DNA from 3 places in the Rouxiella badensis genome. Region 2 is predicted to be linked to each of the others. Evidence: predicted binding sites of a transcription regulator. Region 2 holds the regulator's gene; each other region holds the start of a gene.

Region 1 (5,067 bases), 1.6 Mb from region 2:
CTTCACCATTAATCGGCGTCGAGAGGTGCCAGAGCGTCGCGGTGCTCAGCAATTCAGGGGAAGACGGGATATCCAGGGCACGGCTGCGGCTCTTCAGCACCTTACCCATCCCTTCAGTGACGATGCGATGCTCATAAAGGTCTTTACCAGACTCAAGCAGCGCGCGGCTGACTTCCCTATCCTTTTCCGGATGGCTCTCTCGGCGGGTGGAACCGGCCAGCGGATTGGAGTGGAACTTATTGCCGTGTTTACGCAGCAGCAGCTCCGGGCTCGCACCGATCAGCGCCCCCTTCTCGAGCGGGACATGGAAGTGATAGCCGTTTGGATTCTGACTGACAACCCGACTCAGCAGCGCCGGACGCGCCACCGGCTCACAGGTTTTTATCTCGAGCAGACGCGACAGCACCGTTTTGTCCAGCTTTCCGTCGTTCATCGCCTGCACCGCATCGCTGACCATCTGCATAAACACGTCTTGCCCAGGCAATTCGTTTTTGGTGAGGATCTCTGGCAAAGAAGATTCGGCCTGCGTGGCGATGGACATCGCGGCATCGCGCGCGAGCCAGCGGGTCTTCTGTGGCACGAAAAGCGCCGAAGGTTGGCGTTTATCGAAGGGAATCGCGCCGCACAGTACAGGGTGTTTTATGCCTGCCGCACGTGCGTCGGAAAAAGCGGCCTCAATGGCCTGCTGGAACTTGCCACCCATAACGTCGCCATCGGCAGCAGGTTCTGAAATTTTGACCAGACAACCTTCCGTACTAAGACTTCGGTATGGCGAGGTAAAGAAAAAGCCCGAGGTAGGGGAAAGTTCGGCAACGTTTACGCTTTCAAGGTCTTGCTGCCCATCGGCAAAATCGAACGTTTTCAACACAGTATCCATCTGTATAATCCTACGTGATATAATGATAATTCTCATGATAATTATTATCATTTGTATTTAAACATGTTTAAAGTACGTTATGCATTTATCAGTGTCAATGCGCGAGAATTCAGTCCGGCACGATTCATCCGCTCTGGTATTGCTCGCAACCGACTGAAACCGGCAGTTACTCACATTTAAGGTTTTGAAAATGAAGTGGACAGGTTTTCGCCAACTGGCAGTAATTTTTGGAGTATTTTTTACTTTAACGGCTTCGGCCCACGCCGCTGACGGTTGGCCGAGGGAGATTAAAACCTCGCGGGGTACGATTACGCTCCAGCACGCTCCACAGCGCATTGTTTCCACCAGCGTGACCGTGACCGGCACGCTTTTGGCTATTGATGCCCCCGTTGTTGCTAGTGGAGCGACTAGCCCAAACACGCGAATCGCCGACGCTCAGGGTTTTTTCCGCCAATGGGGTGACGTCGCCAAACAGCGCGGCGTGCAGCGCCTGTATATCGGTGAACCCAATGCTGAAGCGATCGCCGGAGCTGCGCCGGATCTGATCGTCGTGGCCGCCACCGGCGGTGACTCGGCGATAAAACTTTACGACCAGCTGTCGGCCGTTGCGCCGGTATTGGTGGTCAACTACGACGATAAAAGCTGGCAGGAGCTGGCGCAGGAGTTAGGCCAGGCGACGGGCAAGGAGGACCAGGCCGCCAAAGCGGTTGCCCGCTTTGACGCACGTGAGAAAGCGGTGAAGGCGAGCATTCACCTGCCGCCACAGCCGGTTTCTGCCTTGGTTTATCGTCCAGACGGTAAAGCGGCCAATCTGTGGACACCGGCTTCCCCACAGGGGCAGATGCTGCAACAGTTGGGCTTTACGCTCGCACAACCGCCGGCCAATGCTGCTAGCGGCCAGTCGCAGGGCGTGCGTAAGGATATCCTGCAGTTAGCAGGGGAAAATATGGCGGCCGGCCTGAACGGCAAAACGCTGCTGCTGTTTGCTGGCGATAAAAATGACGTGCAGCGTGTGGAAGGAAACGTGTTCTTGAGCCACTTGCCTGCGGTACAAGGCAAGCAGGTCTATGCGTTAGGTGATGATACTTTCAGATTGGATTACTACAGCGCCAGCAATGTGCTAACGCAGTTAGAAAAACAGTTTAGCAGTCACTAAAACTGCGCAGCGGGCCGGAGTTTGACGCTGGCCCGCGGTTAACGTTACTTCACCGAACGCGTCAGATTTTGAACCGCTCCCACCTCGCCCTGGCTGACGTTGCGCAGTGCACGCATAAAGAAGGCCAATACGATGCCAGCGATCGCCGCACCCAGCCCAAAACTCGCCGAGCTAACGGCGGGCAGCATAATAGACCCCATCGAGCCAAGCAGCAGCGCGCCCAACGCATCACCCGTGACGTTCTGCGCCGTCCATAATCCGTTGATTCGTCCTAAATACTCATCTGGCGTCAGGCGCTGAATCAGCCCATATTGCAGCAAAGAATTGATGGCGCTCAGATAACCAAAAATCACCAGACACAGCAGCGCAGTGCTATACCACGGCATCAGGCTAAACAGGCCGACGGCAATAAATGAGGCAATGGCGGTCATCAGCATCATCCAGCCGGGACGCGCCACGCCGGCCACCCGACCGCTAGTAAAGGCACCAATGGCCGCCCCCAAAGGAACCGCTGCATACATTAATCCCAGCCGCGACGGGTCAACGTGCCATTGCCCGGAAAGCGCCGGATAGAGCACGCGAACCGCGCTGGCCATCGTCAAGAGCGCACCAATCAGCGCCACCATGCCGATAATCTTGTTCTGCAACAGGAAGCGGAATCCGCTCATCAGCGCCCGCAGCGGATGTTCCCTCGGCTGCGGCGGCGGTGCGAGCTGCGGCAATTGCAGGATAGGCAGCAACGTCAGCAGCGTGCCGAGCGCCGCCAGACCATAGTTCCACACTACGCCGCCGCTGGCGATGATCAGGCCGCCGATGGCAGGCGAAAGGATCGAGCCGAAGCGCACGGTCAGCATGTTCAAGGCCCCCGCCTGCACCAGGTTCTCACGCCCCACTAGCGCAGGCGTTGCGGCCAGCAGCGCGGTCACGCCCACTGCGCCAAAGAAGCCGTCCCAGACGGACAGGAAATAAATAACCGCCAGCGAAGGAGAAGGCATGGCAGCGTTAACGCACAAACCGACAAAACCGAGACCGCAGGTGGATCGGGCAAAAAGAATCAACCGGCGGCGCTCGTAGCGGTCGGCCATGACGCCGCCCATCAGCAGCCCGACAAACATCCCGCTCCCCGCCAGCGTTACCGCCAGCCCCACCAGCAGGGTAGAGCCGGTTAACGCCTGTATCTGCACCGGCAGAGCAATGCCGAGCAGGCCAAGCGCCAGAATAGAAATAAAGCGTGCACAGAATACTGACCGGAAGTCAGGGTGCGTTTTCAGTAAACTAAAATTCAATAAAATAGAGGGCTTATCCATGCAAGTTTTTATACCAAAAGTCATTTGAATCGTAGCCAAAATGGCGGTGTAGCGGATCCGCAAGCGTGGATGCTGCAACAGATCGATGAGTCATGCTAACATATACAAATACAAGCGATAACGATAATAAATATCATTAACATTACATCATTGGTTCGAATCGATGGACCGTTTCGATAAAAAATGGATAGAGCTTATGTCTCGGCAGACCCATGCCACCGCACTTAATACCTCACCGCCTTCTTTCCTTGTCTCACGCCAGCTGGGTGGTATTTTCGTGGCTCTCCTGCTGCTCCTTTTGATGATAGTTCTCAGCCTGTCAGTGGGGGAAAAATCTATCCCCTTTGATACGGTCATCACAGCGTTAAAGGGGCAATGTGGCAACGCCGACTGTGTGATAGTGCTCGACGCTCGTCTGCCGCGCACGCTAGCGGGCATTCTGGCGGGAATGGCGCTCGGGCTTTCAGGCGCGCTGATGCAGATTCTCACCCGCAATCCTCTGGCCGATCCTGGCATTCTTGGCGTCAACTGGGGTGCCAGCTTTGCGGTAGTTATCGGCATCGCCTTTTTTGGCGCCACCGATATCAACCACTATCTGTGGTACGCATTTGGCGGTGCGATGATAGCGACACTGCTGGTCGCGGTGATAGGTGCGCTAGGACGCGGACTCATCAATCCTGTCCGTCTCACGCTGGCCGGTGTGGCACTCGGCGCGGTGCTCGAAGGCATGTCTTCGGGTATTTCGCTGCTTAATCCACAGGCCTTCGATCAGCTGCGCTTCTGGCAGGCCGGTACCCTCGACATACGCAGCATGGCCGTTATCCGCACCGTCGCTCCGCCCATTCTCTTTGCCAGCCTGCTGACGCTGTTGATGAGTCGTTCGCTTAATAATCTGACCCTGGGCAGCGAATTGGCCACCGCGTTGGGCACGCGCATCGCTCTGACGCAGCTCACCGGCCTGCTGGCGATAACTTTGCTTTGTGGCAGTGCGACGGCCGCTGTCGGCCCGATAGGCTTCGTCGGTCTGATGATGCCGCACATTGCCCGTCGTCTTTCGCGCGCCAATCCGCGCTGGATGCTGCCCTGGACGTTGGTGCTGACGCCGTCGCTGCTGCTGGCCGCCGACCTGCTGGGTCGAATTCTGGTGGTGGGCGAGATGCGGGTTTCAGTGGTTACCGCCTTCATTGGCGCGCCGATGCTGATTTGGCTGGTACGCCGCCCTGACGGACTGAGCCGAGGATGAGCATGGATCCCGCCCTGAACTCACCGCGTTTGACGCCCCCAAAATCACGCCTCGCACGCCCGCTGCTGACCGCCTTCGCGCTGCTGCTGGGCTGCGTGTTGTTAGCCGTCTACGCGCTTGGCAGCGGCACGCTCTCGCTCAGTGCCCATCAGGTGATTGATGCACTGCGCGGTGAAGGCCCGAAAAATCTGTCGGTTATTGTCACCCAATGGCGTTTACCCCGTGTCGCAATGGCCTTGGTTCTGGGCGCAGCACTGGGCATTAGCGGTGCCATATTTCAGTCACTGATGCGAAATCCGCTCGGCAGCCCCGACGTCATCGGCTTTAACACCGGTGCTTACAGCGGTGTGCTGATCGCTATCGTGTTGTTCAACGGCAGCATCAGCGAAATAACCGCCGGTGCCATGGCGGGAGGCATCCTTACTGGCCTGCTGATTTACTGGCTGGCGTGGCGTAAGGGCGTGCAGACTTTCAGGCTGATCGT
Region 2 (5,067 bases):
CGCCGAAGCCTGTGCTGGAAACGCTGGTGTCACCTATCACCGGTGAGGTCGTTGCACTCGCTCAGGTGCCTGACGAAGCCTTCGCCAGCGGCGCGGTAGGTGAAGGCCTGGCGATTCGTCCAACGCAGAAAACCGTGGTTGCTCCGGCCAATGGCGTGGTAGTGAAAATCTTTAACACCAATCACGCGTTCTGCCTCGAAACTGAATCCGGTGCCGAAGTGGTGGTCCACATTGGTCTGGACACTGTCGCGCTTAACGGTCAAGGCTTTACCCGTTTGGTGGAAGAAGGGGCAACCGTTAAGGCCGGTCAACCGGTGCTGGAGCTGGATCTGGACTATCTGAACGGCAATGCACGCTCTATGATAAGCCCGGTGGTGGTTAGTAATATGGAAGACTATTCGGGTCTGACCCTGCTGGCCGGTGAGTCGGTGGTGGCAGGCGAGAGCAAACTGTTCGAGATCCACGCGAAGTAAGGTTGGCCGTTTGTTGTGAAAAAAGGCGAGAGTCGTTAAAAATCGCAGCGGGAAGGGAGCAATCTCTTCCCGTTTTTTGTTTTTAGCGCCTGTGTCCGTGGCTTTACGGTAAAAATATTTTTAATAGTTTCAAATTTGGCACTTAAGGGTTGTTTCCCGACGTGGCTTGTTGGAACATATGCGGTTAGTCTTTCGAGCTTTCGTTCGCGTAGAGGAATTGAACAATGAGTGAGGCTGAAGCCCGCCCAACAAATTTTATCCGTCAGATTATTGATGAAGATCTGGCATCGGGAAAACACGCTTCTGTCGTGACCCGTTTCCCGCCTGAGCCCAATGGTTATTTGCACATTGGCCACGCAAAATCGATCTGCCTGAACTTTGGCATCGCTCAAGACTATCAGGGTCAATGCAACCTGCGTTTTGACGATACCAACCCGGTGAAAGAAGATATCGAATTCGTCGAGTCTATTAAAAAAGACGTTCAGTGGCTTGGTTTCGAGTGGAGCGGTGAGGTTCATTACTCTTCCGACTATTTTGATCAACTGCACCACTACGCGGTCGAGCTTATTCAGAAAGGCCTGGCCTATGTCGATGAGCTTTCGCCAGAGCAGATCCGCGAATACCGCGGTAACCTGACTGCACCAGGTAAAAACAGCCCGTTCCGCGACCGTACCGTCGAGGAGAACCTCGCGCTGTTTGCTAAAATGCGTAACGGCGAGTTCGCCGAGGGCACCGCGTGCCTGCGCGCCAAGATTGACATGGCGTCACCGTTCTTCGTGATGCGTGACCCGGTACTGTACCGCATCAAGTTTGCAGACCATCACCAGACTGGCAACAAGTGGTGCATCTACCCAATGTACGATTTCACCCACTGCATTTCCGATGCGCTGGAAGGGATCACCCACTCACTGTGTACGCTGGAGTTCCAGGACAACCGCCGTCTGTACGACTGGGTATTGGATAACATCACCATTCCTTGCCATCCGCGTCAGTACGAGTTCTCTCGCCTGAACCTCGAATACGCCATCATGTCCAAGCGCAAGCTGAGCCTGCTGGTGACCGAGAAGATTGTTGAAGGCTGGGACGACCCGCGTATGCCAACGGTTTCCGGTCTGCGTCGCCGTGGCTATACCGCCAAGTCTATTCGCGAATTCTGCCGTCGTATCGGCGTGACCAAGCAGGACAACAACGTCGAAATGGCGGCGCTGGAATCCTGTATCCGTGATGACCTCAACGAGAATGCACCGCGTGCAATGGCCGTCATTAACCCGGTTAAAGTGATCATCGAGAACTTTGCCGGCGATGCGGTTCAGTGGGTTCAAATGCCTAATCACCCGAGCAAGCCAGAAATGGGCTCACGTGACGTGCCGTTTACCGCTGAAATTTACATCGATCAGGCTGACTTCCGCGAAGAGGCCAATAAGCAGTACAAGCGTCTGGTGCTGGGAAAAGAAGTCCGCCTGCGCAATGCCTACGTGATTAAAGCAGAACGCATCGAGAAAGACGCCGAAGGCAATATCACGACGATTTTCTGTCGCTATGACGTGGATACCCTGAGTAAAGATCCTGCCGATGGCCGCAAGGTTAAAGGTGTGATCCACTGGGTTTCTGCTTCAGAAGGCAAGCCTGCTGAGTTCCGCCTGTATGACCGTCTGTTCAGCGTAGCGAACCCGGGTCAGGCGGAAGACTTCCTGACCACCATCAACCCAGAGTCTCTGGTCATCGCCAACGGTTTTGTTGAGCCGAGCCTGGCGAATGCAGAGGTTGGTGTGAGCCTGCAGTTTGAGCGTGAAGGTTACTTCTGCGCCGACAGCACTTACTCTACCGCCGAGCACCTGGTGTTTAACCGCACCGTGGGGCTGCGCGACAACTGGGAAAGTAAGCCAGTCGCATAATTGATGCGCTGACTTAATTGAAAACGCAGCCATTGGCTGCGTTTTTTTATGCCTGAATCTTAAACCGCAGGCATAAAAAAACCGCTTTTCAGCGGTCATTTTATTTCCAGCTCTGCTCTTATCCCTGAGAGACAGAACTTGGGCAAGGTATTAGCCTTTACCGTGCAGCGTTTCGTCTTCAATACAGTTGCCTGCTTCGCAGTGGCCGTAAAGATAGAGGCTGTGGTTGGTTAATTTGATGCCGTGGGTTTTTGCAATTTCACGCTGACGCGCTTCGATGTATTCGTCGCGGAATTCGATCACACGACCGCAGTCGAGGCAGATCAAGTGGTCATGGTGATGCTGCTGAGTCAGTTCAAATACAGACTTGCCGCCTTCAAAGTTGTGGCGGGTAACAATGCCGGCGTCGTCAAACTGGTTCAGGACACGGTAAACCGTGGCAAGACCAATTTCTTCGCCCATATCAATCAGTTCTTTGTACAAATCTTCCGCACTGACGTGATGACCTGCCGGGGCTTGCAACACTTCCAGGATTTTCAAGCGTGGAAGCGTGACCTTTAAGCCGGCTTTCTTCAGTGCGGTGTTGTTGTCAGTCATGCGGATTTAGTCCTGTCACTATGCTAATCACGTTAATGAAAACGGTGGGCTGTTCACAAAAATCGTTCCTGCCTGAATGTTGTTTCTCAAAAAGGCAGGAATAATAAAACCAGATACAGTAAGTGTACCTTGATACAGCTGAAAGTTACAATTTTGTGCGAGTTAAATTGTTAATTTCAGTGATAGTTTGGCCCTTTCAGGTTTAACCCTAATGATTCAGGGCCTTAGCCTTTGTGTGGGATTAACCGATAATCTCAGCGAGGCTCAACTCTTCACTAATTTGTTTAACCCAGGCGTCAACACGTTCGTTGGTCAGCTCTGGTTGACGGTCTTCGTCGATAGCCAAACCGATGAAATGCTTGTCGTCCGCCATGCCTTTAGACGCTTCGTAGTGGTAACCTTCGGTAGACCAATGTCCGACAATCACGGCGCCGCGTGGTTCAATAATATCGCGTACGGTGCCCATTGCGTCACAGAAGTACTCTGCGTAGTCTTCCTGGTCGCCGCAGCCGAACAGCGCAACCAGCTTGCCTTCAAAATCTATCTCTTCCAGCGTTGGGAAAAAATCGTCCCAGTCACACTGTGCTTCACCGTAATACCAGGTCGGGATACCGATCAGCAGAATATCGTATTTTTCCAGATCTTCTTTGCTGCTTTTGGCGATGTCCTGAACGTCAGCAACATCTTTACCCAACTGCTTCTGGATCATTTTTGCGATGTTTTCGGTGTTTCCGGTGTCGGAACCAAAGAAGATACCTACTACTGCCATAAGCTTATCTAACCTCTTGTTCTTTAATAGACTCAGAGAGTCTGCTTTTTCGTCCGCGGCGTGCGAGTCAATTTATGCAGGATGATAACAAACTCGGCGGAGAGAGAACATATTCTCATCCGCATCAGGCTGCGTGAATACCCCGTTGAAGCACGGATTTAGTGACGCCAATGTTAATGCGGACCTGTTTAGGATGCATACCCGTATTTTTGATGTGAATAGTTTATCGGGCAATTCAGGCAAGCGTTATCGCCTTTGTGTGCTCTGTTGCGGAAGTTTACAAGATGAAACGCTAACGGCGGGTAACCGAAAGAGTTACCCGCCCGCATCAGAATACGATGACTAGCTATCCTGACCGTTCAGATGTGACAGCAGCATCTGTTCAATCAGCTCGCTACGACTGATATTTTGTTGTTCCGCCAACTTGTTTAGCGCATCCACAGCTTCAGCATTGATCTTCAGCTCTACGCGACGTAAACCGTTGTTTTTGTCACGGCGAAGCTGATTACGCTTGTTAATCCTGAGCTGTTCATCGCGAGAAAGCGGATTTGTTTTTGGACGTCCCGGACGGCGATCGTCTGCGAACAGATCAAGCGTCGTGCGATCCAGTTGTTCTTTTGCCATAGGTAGCGGTACAACTAGGGAAGTTACATCGAAAAGCGACCTAAGCCCTTTTCAGATGAGATGGTTACACATTTCGGGTTAATAAACCCTAACCCAATTTACCTCAGGCGCGAGAAAAAACTGACCTGGCGCAGGGGCAAAATTACAGCGCGCAATCATACCCTAGCGTATACCCCTCCACAACGCCTAACTGCCTTGATTCAGCGCTAAGTTATTATGATTAGCCGTTTTTTTGAACAGTTGCGCGTGCGGCGGGAATATTTAGCGCGTCCTTGCGCAGGATCACGCATCAATGAAACGAGAGATGGCGCGCAACACCGCCTCCGGCTTCTCGGCATGAACCCAGTGTCCGCTCCCCGCGACCACGTGGGCGCGGGCTTTTGGAAACTGTCGTGCGATGTCGTCGCGATATTCGTCCTGAACGTAAGGCGATAATCCACCGCGAATAAACAGCGCCGGATGTGGCCAGGCGGGCACCTCGGCCCAGCCAACAATGTTGGCGTACTCGGCCAGCAATACCGGCACGTTGAAACGCCATTCGCCCTGCGAAAAGGACTTGAGCAGGAACTGAATAACGCCGTCCTCCTTTATATATTCGTGCATGAGCCGAGTTGCGCCTGCGCGGTCCTTGATGCCAGCTTCTGTGACGGCGTTGAGTGCGGCAAAGATTTCGTCATGGCGGCGAGTTTTATAATCCACCGGCGCTATA
Region 3 (5,067 bases), 1.3 Mb from region 2:
CCGGTGATCCTTATCAGCGGTGAGGGGCTGTCCGCGCTTGAGTATGGCGTGCTTCAGGTTCCCGTCTTTGGCGCACTGATTATTGGCAATATCACGCTCGCGAAGCTGACCGGCAAACGCAGCGTTGAGCAGCTTATCAAGCTGGGTGCCGTCCCGATGGTTGCCGGCCTGTTTATCGCGGCGATTGTGACGTTTTTATCCGGCCATGCCTACCTGTGGATGACCGCCGGGCTAAGCCTTTATGCCTTCGGTATCGGCATCGCTAACGCCGGTTTATATCGCCTGACGCTGTTCTCGAGCGACATGAGCAAAGGCACGGTTTCTGCAGCCATGGGGATGATCAGTATGATGGTCTTCACCTTAGGCATTGAGTTGGCGAAAGTGGCCTACCTCAGCGGTGGCAGCGGATTATTTAATATCTTCAACCTGATAAGCGGCCTGCTGTGGCTTTCACTGGTGGCGGTATTCATCCGTAAACGCCGCCCGGTGGTTAACGGCGCTGCGGTCTAAGCAGTGATGAGTCCGGCCTTCCCCCACTTCAACGCGTGGGGGAAGGAAGACATTCAAGGCGGGGTGGTTCTGGCAAAACTCTCGCGCTGAAACAGCCGCTCGACCAGCTTGATGAGCGTTGGGCGCTCAACGCACCAGCCGGGCGCAATGCGCCGAAAATTGAGGTATCCGAGCATGCAGGCAACGCTGATATCAGCGACGTTGAGACTTTCCCCATTTAAGAGATGACGCTGACTGGCGTATTTTTCCAACTGATCCAACCCACGCAGTATCTTGCCACGCTGGCGAATAATCCACTCTTCGCTACGCTGCGCCGCCTCACGCCGGTTTTCCAATACTAACGCCACCGCGGCATCGGTCACCCCGTCGGCCAGCGCCTCGATTTGTTTCACCCTCAGCGCCTCTAAAGGCTCCGGGGGCAGTAAAGTCGGTGAAGCGCCAAGCAGCTCGATGTATTGCACGATAATGGGTGAGTCATAAAACACCTCACCTTCCTCGGTCACCAGCGCGGGAACTTTCCCTAAAGGATTGAAATTCGTCACCTTACTGCCTGCACTGGTCGGAGGATCGTTTACAAACTCAAACGAAATACCTTTCTCAATCAGCATCACCGAAATTTTACGCACATAAGGACTGGTATAGCTGCCGATCAACTTCATTAAACCCTCCTTATTCAAGTTCGGGGAAAGCCGAAAAATAGCCATCCATCTTTTATAAAATTAGCAGCCGGGCCGCTTTTTACCAGCAATAGGCACAGATTGAGATTCAATTTTTCAGCCGTTAGGACTACCCTAATGCGTAGTCGGAATCCTTCATAAATCTATCGGAAATTACCTTGAATAACCTCACCAAACAGGCCTCATCAGTAGCGGAAACTCAGGTTGGCGTGCAGCAGCGTCAGGTGATTCAACGTCGCAATCTGGCCGATAGTCAGCCCGACTGGCTGGCTGAAGAGGTTCCGGTTGCGCTGGTTTATAACGGTATTTCACACGTAGTGATGATGGCATCGCCGAAAGATCTCGAAGCCTTTGCCGTGGGTTTCTCTCTCTCGGAAGGGATTATTGATTCAGCGCGTGATATTTATGGCATCGACGTGACACGAAACTGTCATGGTATTGAGGTCAATATAGAGCTGTCGAGCCGCCGTTTTTCTGGACTCAAAGAACGACGCCGGGCGATGGCGGGCAGAACCGGCTGTGGCGTTTGCGGCATCGAGCAACTTGATGACCTGTTCCGTCCGCTGGCGCCGCTGCCGTTTACGCAGACTTTTTCGCTCAGCAATCTGGACACTGCACTGGCGCAGCTAAATTTGATACAACCCGTTGGCCAGTTGACCGGCTGCACCCACGCCGCAGCCTGGATAACCCCAGAGGGTGAACTGCTCGGCGGCTGTGAGGACGTAGGCCGTCACGTTGCGCTGGATAAAATGTTGGGCATCAAGGCGCGTGAAACCTCTTGGCAGTGCGGTGCGGCGTTGGTGTCGAGCCGTGCAAGTTATGAAATGGTGCAAAAGACCGCGATGTGCGGCATTGAAATTTTGTTCGCCGTGTCGGCCGCGACCTCGCTGGCGGTAGACGTCGCCGAGCGCTGTAATCTTACGCTGGTAGGCTTCAGTAAACCGGGGCGCGCCACGGTATATAGCCATCCGCAGCGACTGGTTGTGTAGTAAAGCAGCCGTCGATTGATAGCATTACAAGCAGCAGGGTTAATGTGCCACCTTATTGCTGTTAGGTTAACGGCCTGGTCTTAGACTAATTTCCCTGTTAGTTAGATAATCTTGCTCTAAGCCACGGATAACGCGGGCTGTGTAATACCCACACAAAGTGCGGAGCATAGATAATCATTTTCAATATCAATTTATTAACTATAATGATCCCACTGATTACGCGGTGCTCATACTACTCTGCACTGCCCAACAAAAATGGAGCTGATGAACATGAGTTATTCACTACCATCCCTGCCTTACGCGTACGACGCACTTGAGCCGCATTTCGACAAAGAAACGATGGAAATCCATCACACTAAACACCACCAGACTTATGTAAACAACGCTAACGCAGCGTTGGAAAGCCTGCCAGAACTGGCAAAGCTGCCGGTTGAAGAGCTGCTGCTGAACTTTGATAAAGTACCGGCTGACAAGAAAACGGTTCTGCGTAACAACGCAGGCGGCCACGCTAACCACAGCTTCTTCTGGAAAGGCCTGAAAAAGGGCACCACCCTGCAGGGCGAACTGAAAGCCGCTATCGAACGTGACTTCGGCAGCGTTGACGCTTTCAAAGAAGCCTTTGAGAAAGCTGCAGCAACCCGTTTCGGTTCTGGCTGGGCTTGGCTGGTTAAGAAAGACGGCAAACTGGCTGTAGTTTCTACTGCTAACCAGGACAGCCCACTGTTAGGCGAAGCAATCTCTGGCGCATCAGGTACTCCAATCGTGGGTCTGGACGTTTGGGAACACGCTTACTATCTGAAATATCAGAACAAACGCCCTGACTACATCAAAGCATTCTGGGATGTGGTTAACTGGGACGTAGCCGCTGAGAACTTCGCAGCCGCTAAATAAGCCTTCTTTTCCGGGTTTTAGAATCCGGAAAAAAGCCATAAAAAAACCGACGAAGCTTGCTTCGTCGGTTTTTTTTAAGCTTAAAAAGGTCGAATATCAAAACTCTTTTTTAGCGAAGCCTGTCACTGTTTTCAAACCCATCTCACGGCCCAACGCCGTCATCGGGTGAACCACCACGATACCGCGAACGGCTTTCTTCAGCGTGCCCATATCGGCCTGCTCTTTCTTGGTGATTTCACGACGGAACGGCAGTTGTGCCAGCTTCTGCGCTTCGGCGCTCAGCTTGACCTCTTTAACGCTACGCAGACGCTCGATTTCAGCCGCCAGCTTCTCTTTTTCTTTCATGTGCTGGTCGATCAACTCGGTCACGCCTTGCTGAATAACGGTCGCATCTTTGTGATTCAGTGCATCGAGCATATCGCTCAGACGTTTAATCTCTGCTTTTTCTTTTTCGATCATTTCGCTAACCCGTATGCCATCAGGCGCCGCGAGATTGCGGGGCAGGACGACTAAAAATTGAATTCAACCTCTAGTGTAACAGGAAGTTGTCTATTCAGCAGCCTGTGTAACGATGCCGGGCGGTAATCCACTTATCTCACAGGCTCGCCGCCCTACCCGTGCCAGCGCGTCGGTATAGCGCGCATCAAACGGATAACAGCATGACAAACGCAGCGCGTTGCGATAGCGCCCACTCGGTGAGTACAGTGTGCCGGGCGTGAGGCAGATTTTCTCCATCAGCAGGAGGTCAAAAAGCTTCACCGTATCAACGGCGGGGGGTAAATCAACCCAAAAAACGAACCCACCTTTCGGCTGTGTCGCCCGCGTGCCCTGTGGGAAATAACGCATAATCAGTGATTTCGCCTCATCGATTTGTGCGGCATAGCGCCTTCTCAAGCTTCTAAGATGATGGTCAAAACCGCCAGACTCTAAAAATACCGCCAACGTTTCCGACAGCAACACCGACTCAGACATAGAAGACACCGCCTTGAGCTGACGCAGTTTTTCGCCAAAGCGTCCGCCGGCTATCCAGCCAATACGAAAATCAGGCGCCAGCGTTTTGGTAAAGCTGGTGCAAAAAAGCACCCAGCCGTTTTTATCAAACGATTTCACCGCCGGAGAGAGCGTTGCGCCGAACTGAATTTCGGCGTAAAGCCCGTCTTCAATCAGCGGCACCTGATAGTCATTCATCAGGCGTGCCAGACGTTTTTTGGCAGCCAACGGCATGGTGAAACCCATCGGATTTTGCGCAGTCGGCATAGCAATCACCGCATTAAGCCGCTTCTCGCTCAGCATCAGCTCCAGCGCGTCGAGAGACAATCCATCCTGCGGATCGGTCGGAATTTCTACCGCCTTCAATCCCAAACTGGCCAGCAGCGGCAGCAGGAAAAAATAGGTCGGTGTTTCCAGCCCGACGCTATCGCCAGGCTGGGTAGTGACGCGGAGTGCGAGCTGAAGCGCCTCCATGCAGCCGTGGGTCAGGGTGATATCGTTCGGTTCGAGGATCATGCCGAGCGCCATCGCGCGACGGGCAACCTGCTGGCGCAAATGCAGACTTCCCGGCGGCAGCGCATATTGGCTGATTATTTTTGGTTGGCGACGCAGCAGCGATGACATAATGCGTCCCAGTTTTCCGCCAGGATAAAAATCACTGGTCTGCGGGCAGGCCAAAGAAATGTTGGTGTATTCGGGGTTAGTCTGCGCAGCGAATACTTTATCGATCAGCGCCAGCACTTCATCGGCCGGTTCGGCGGCGGGAGAATGCTCTTCTATCCGGCTTTCGAGCACCGGCAGCGCGCTGCTAACATAAAATCCCGACTGCGGACGCGCCTCGATAAGCCCTCGGTCTTCCAGACGGCGATAGGCGGCAACCACCGTGTTAATGCTGACCTGATGCATCTGAGAGCAGCGCCTCACCGAAGGCAGTCGGCTGCCGGGCAGGAGCGTACCGCGGCGAATGGCTTCGGCCATTTGGTCGGCGAGCTGGTGATATCGGGTCTCTC

What was found. The regulator Fur, encoded in region 2, represses iron uptake genes when iron is present. The targets are predictions, from matches to a motif close to ATAATAATGAGAACNACTATCAA.
Region 1: a site for Fur is predicted at 3,461-3,483, ahead of fepD (Fe(3+)-siderophore ABC transporter permease). Genes of this name have one in related genera too.
Region 3: a site for Fur is predicted at 2,344-2,366, ahead of sodA (superoxide dismutase [Mn]). Genes of this name have one in related genera too.

The regions. Positions count from the first base shown of each region.
Region 1 covers NZ_CP114062.1:4,434,846-4,439,912, reverse strand. Annotated here, with positions in the region: gene O1V65_RS20525 (isochorismate synthase) at 1-877, opposite strand, end outside; gene fepB (Fe2+-enterobactin ABC transporter substrate-binding protein) at 1,068-2,033, shown strand; gene entS (enterobactin transporter EntS) at 2,078-3,340, opposite strand; gene fepD (Fe(3+)-siderophore ABC transporter permease) at 3,537-4,583, shown strand; gene fepG (iron-enterobactin ABC transporter permease) at 4,580-5,067, shown strand, end outside.
Region 2 covers NZ_CP114062.1:2,883,492-2,888,558, reverse strand. Annotated here, with positions in the region: gene nagE (N-acetylglucosamine-specific PTS transporter subunit IIBC) at 1-473, shown strand, start outside; gene glnS (glutamine--tRNA ligase) at 698-2,368, shown strand; gene fur (ferric iron uptake transcriptional regulator) at 2,519-2,965, opposite strand; gene fldA (flavodoxin FldA) at 3,207-3,734, opposite strand; gene ybfE (LexA regulated protein) at 4,077-4,358, opposite strand; gene ybfF (esterase) at 4,641-5,067, opposite strand, start outside.
Region 3 covers NZ_CP114062.1:4,149,503-4,154,569, reverse strand. Annotated here, with positions in the region: gene O1V65_RS19170 (MFS transporter) at 1-510, shown strand, start outside; gene O1V65_RS19165 (glutathione S-transferase) at 564-1,169, opposite strand; gene fdhD (formate dehydrogenase accessory sulfurtransferase FdhD) at 1,346-2,176, shown strand; gene sodA (superoxide dismutase [Mn]) at 2,441-3,067, shown strand; gene O1V65_RS19150 (YibL family ribosome-associated protein) at 3,164-3,526, opposite strand; gene O1V65_RS19145 (aminotransferase-like domain-containing protein) at 3,617-5,067, opposite strand, start outside.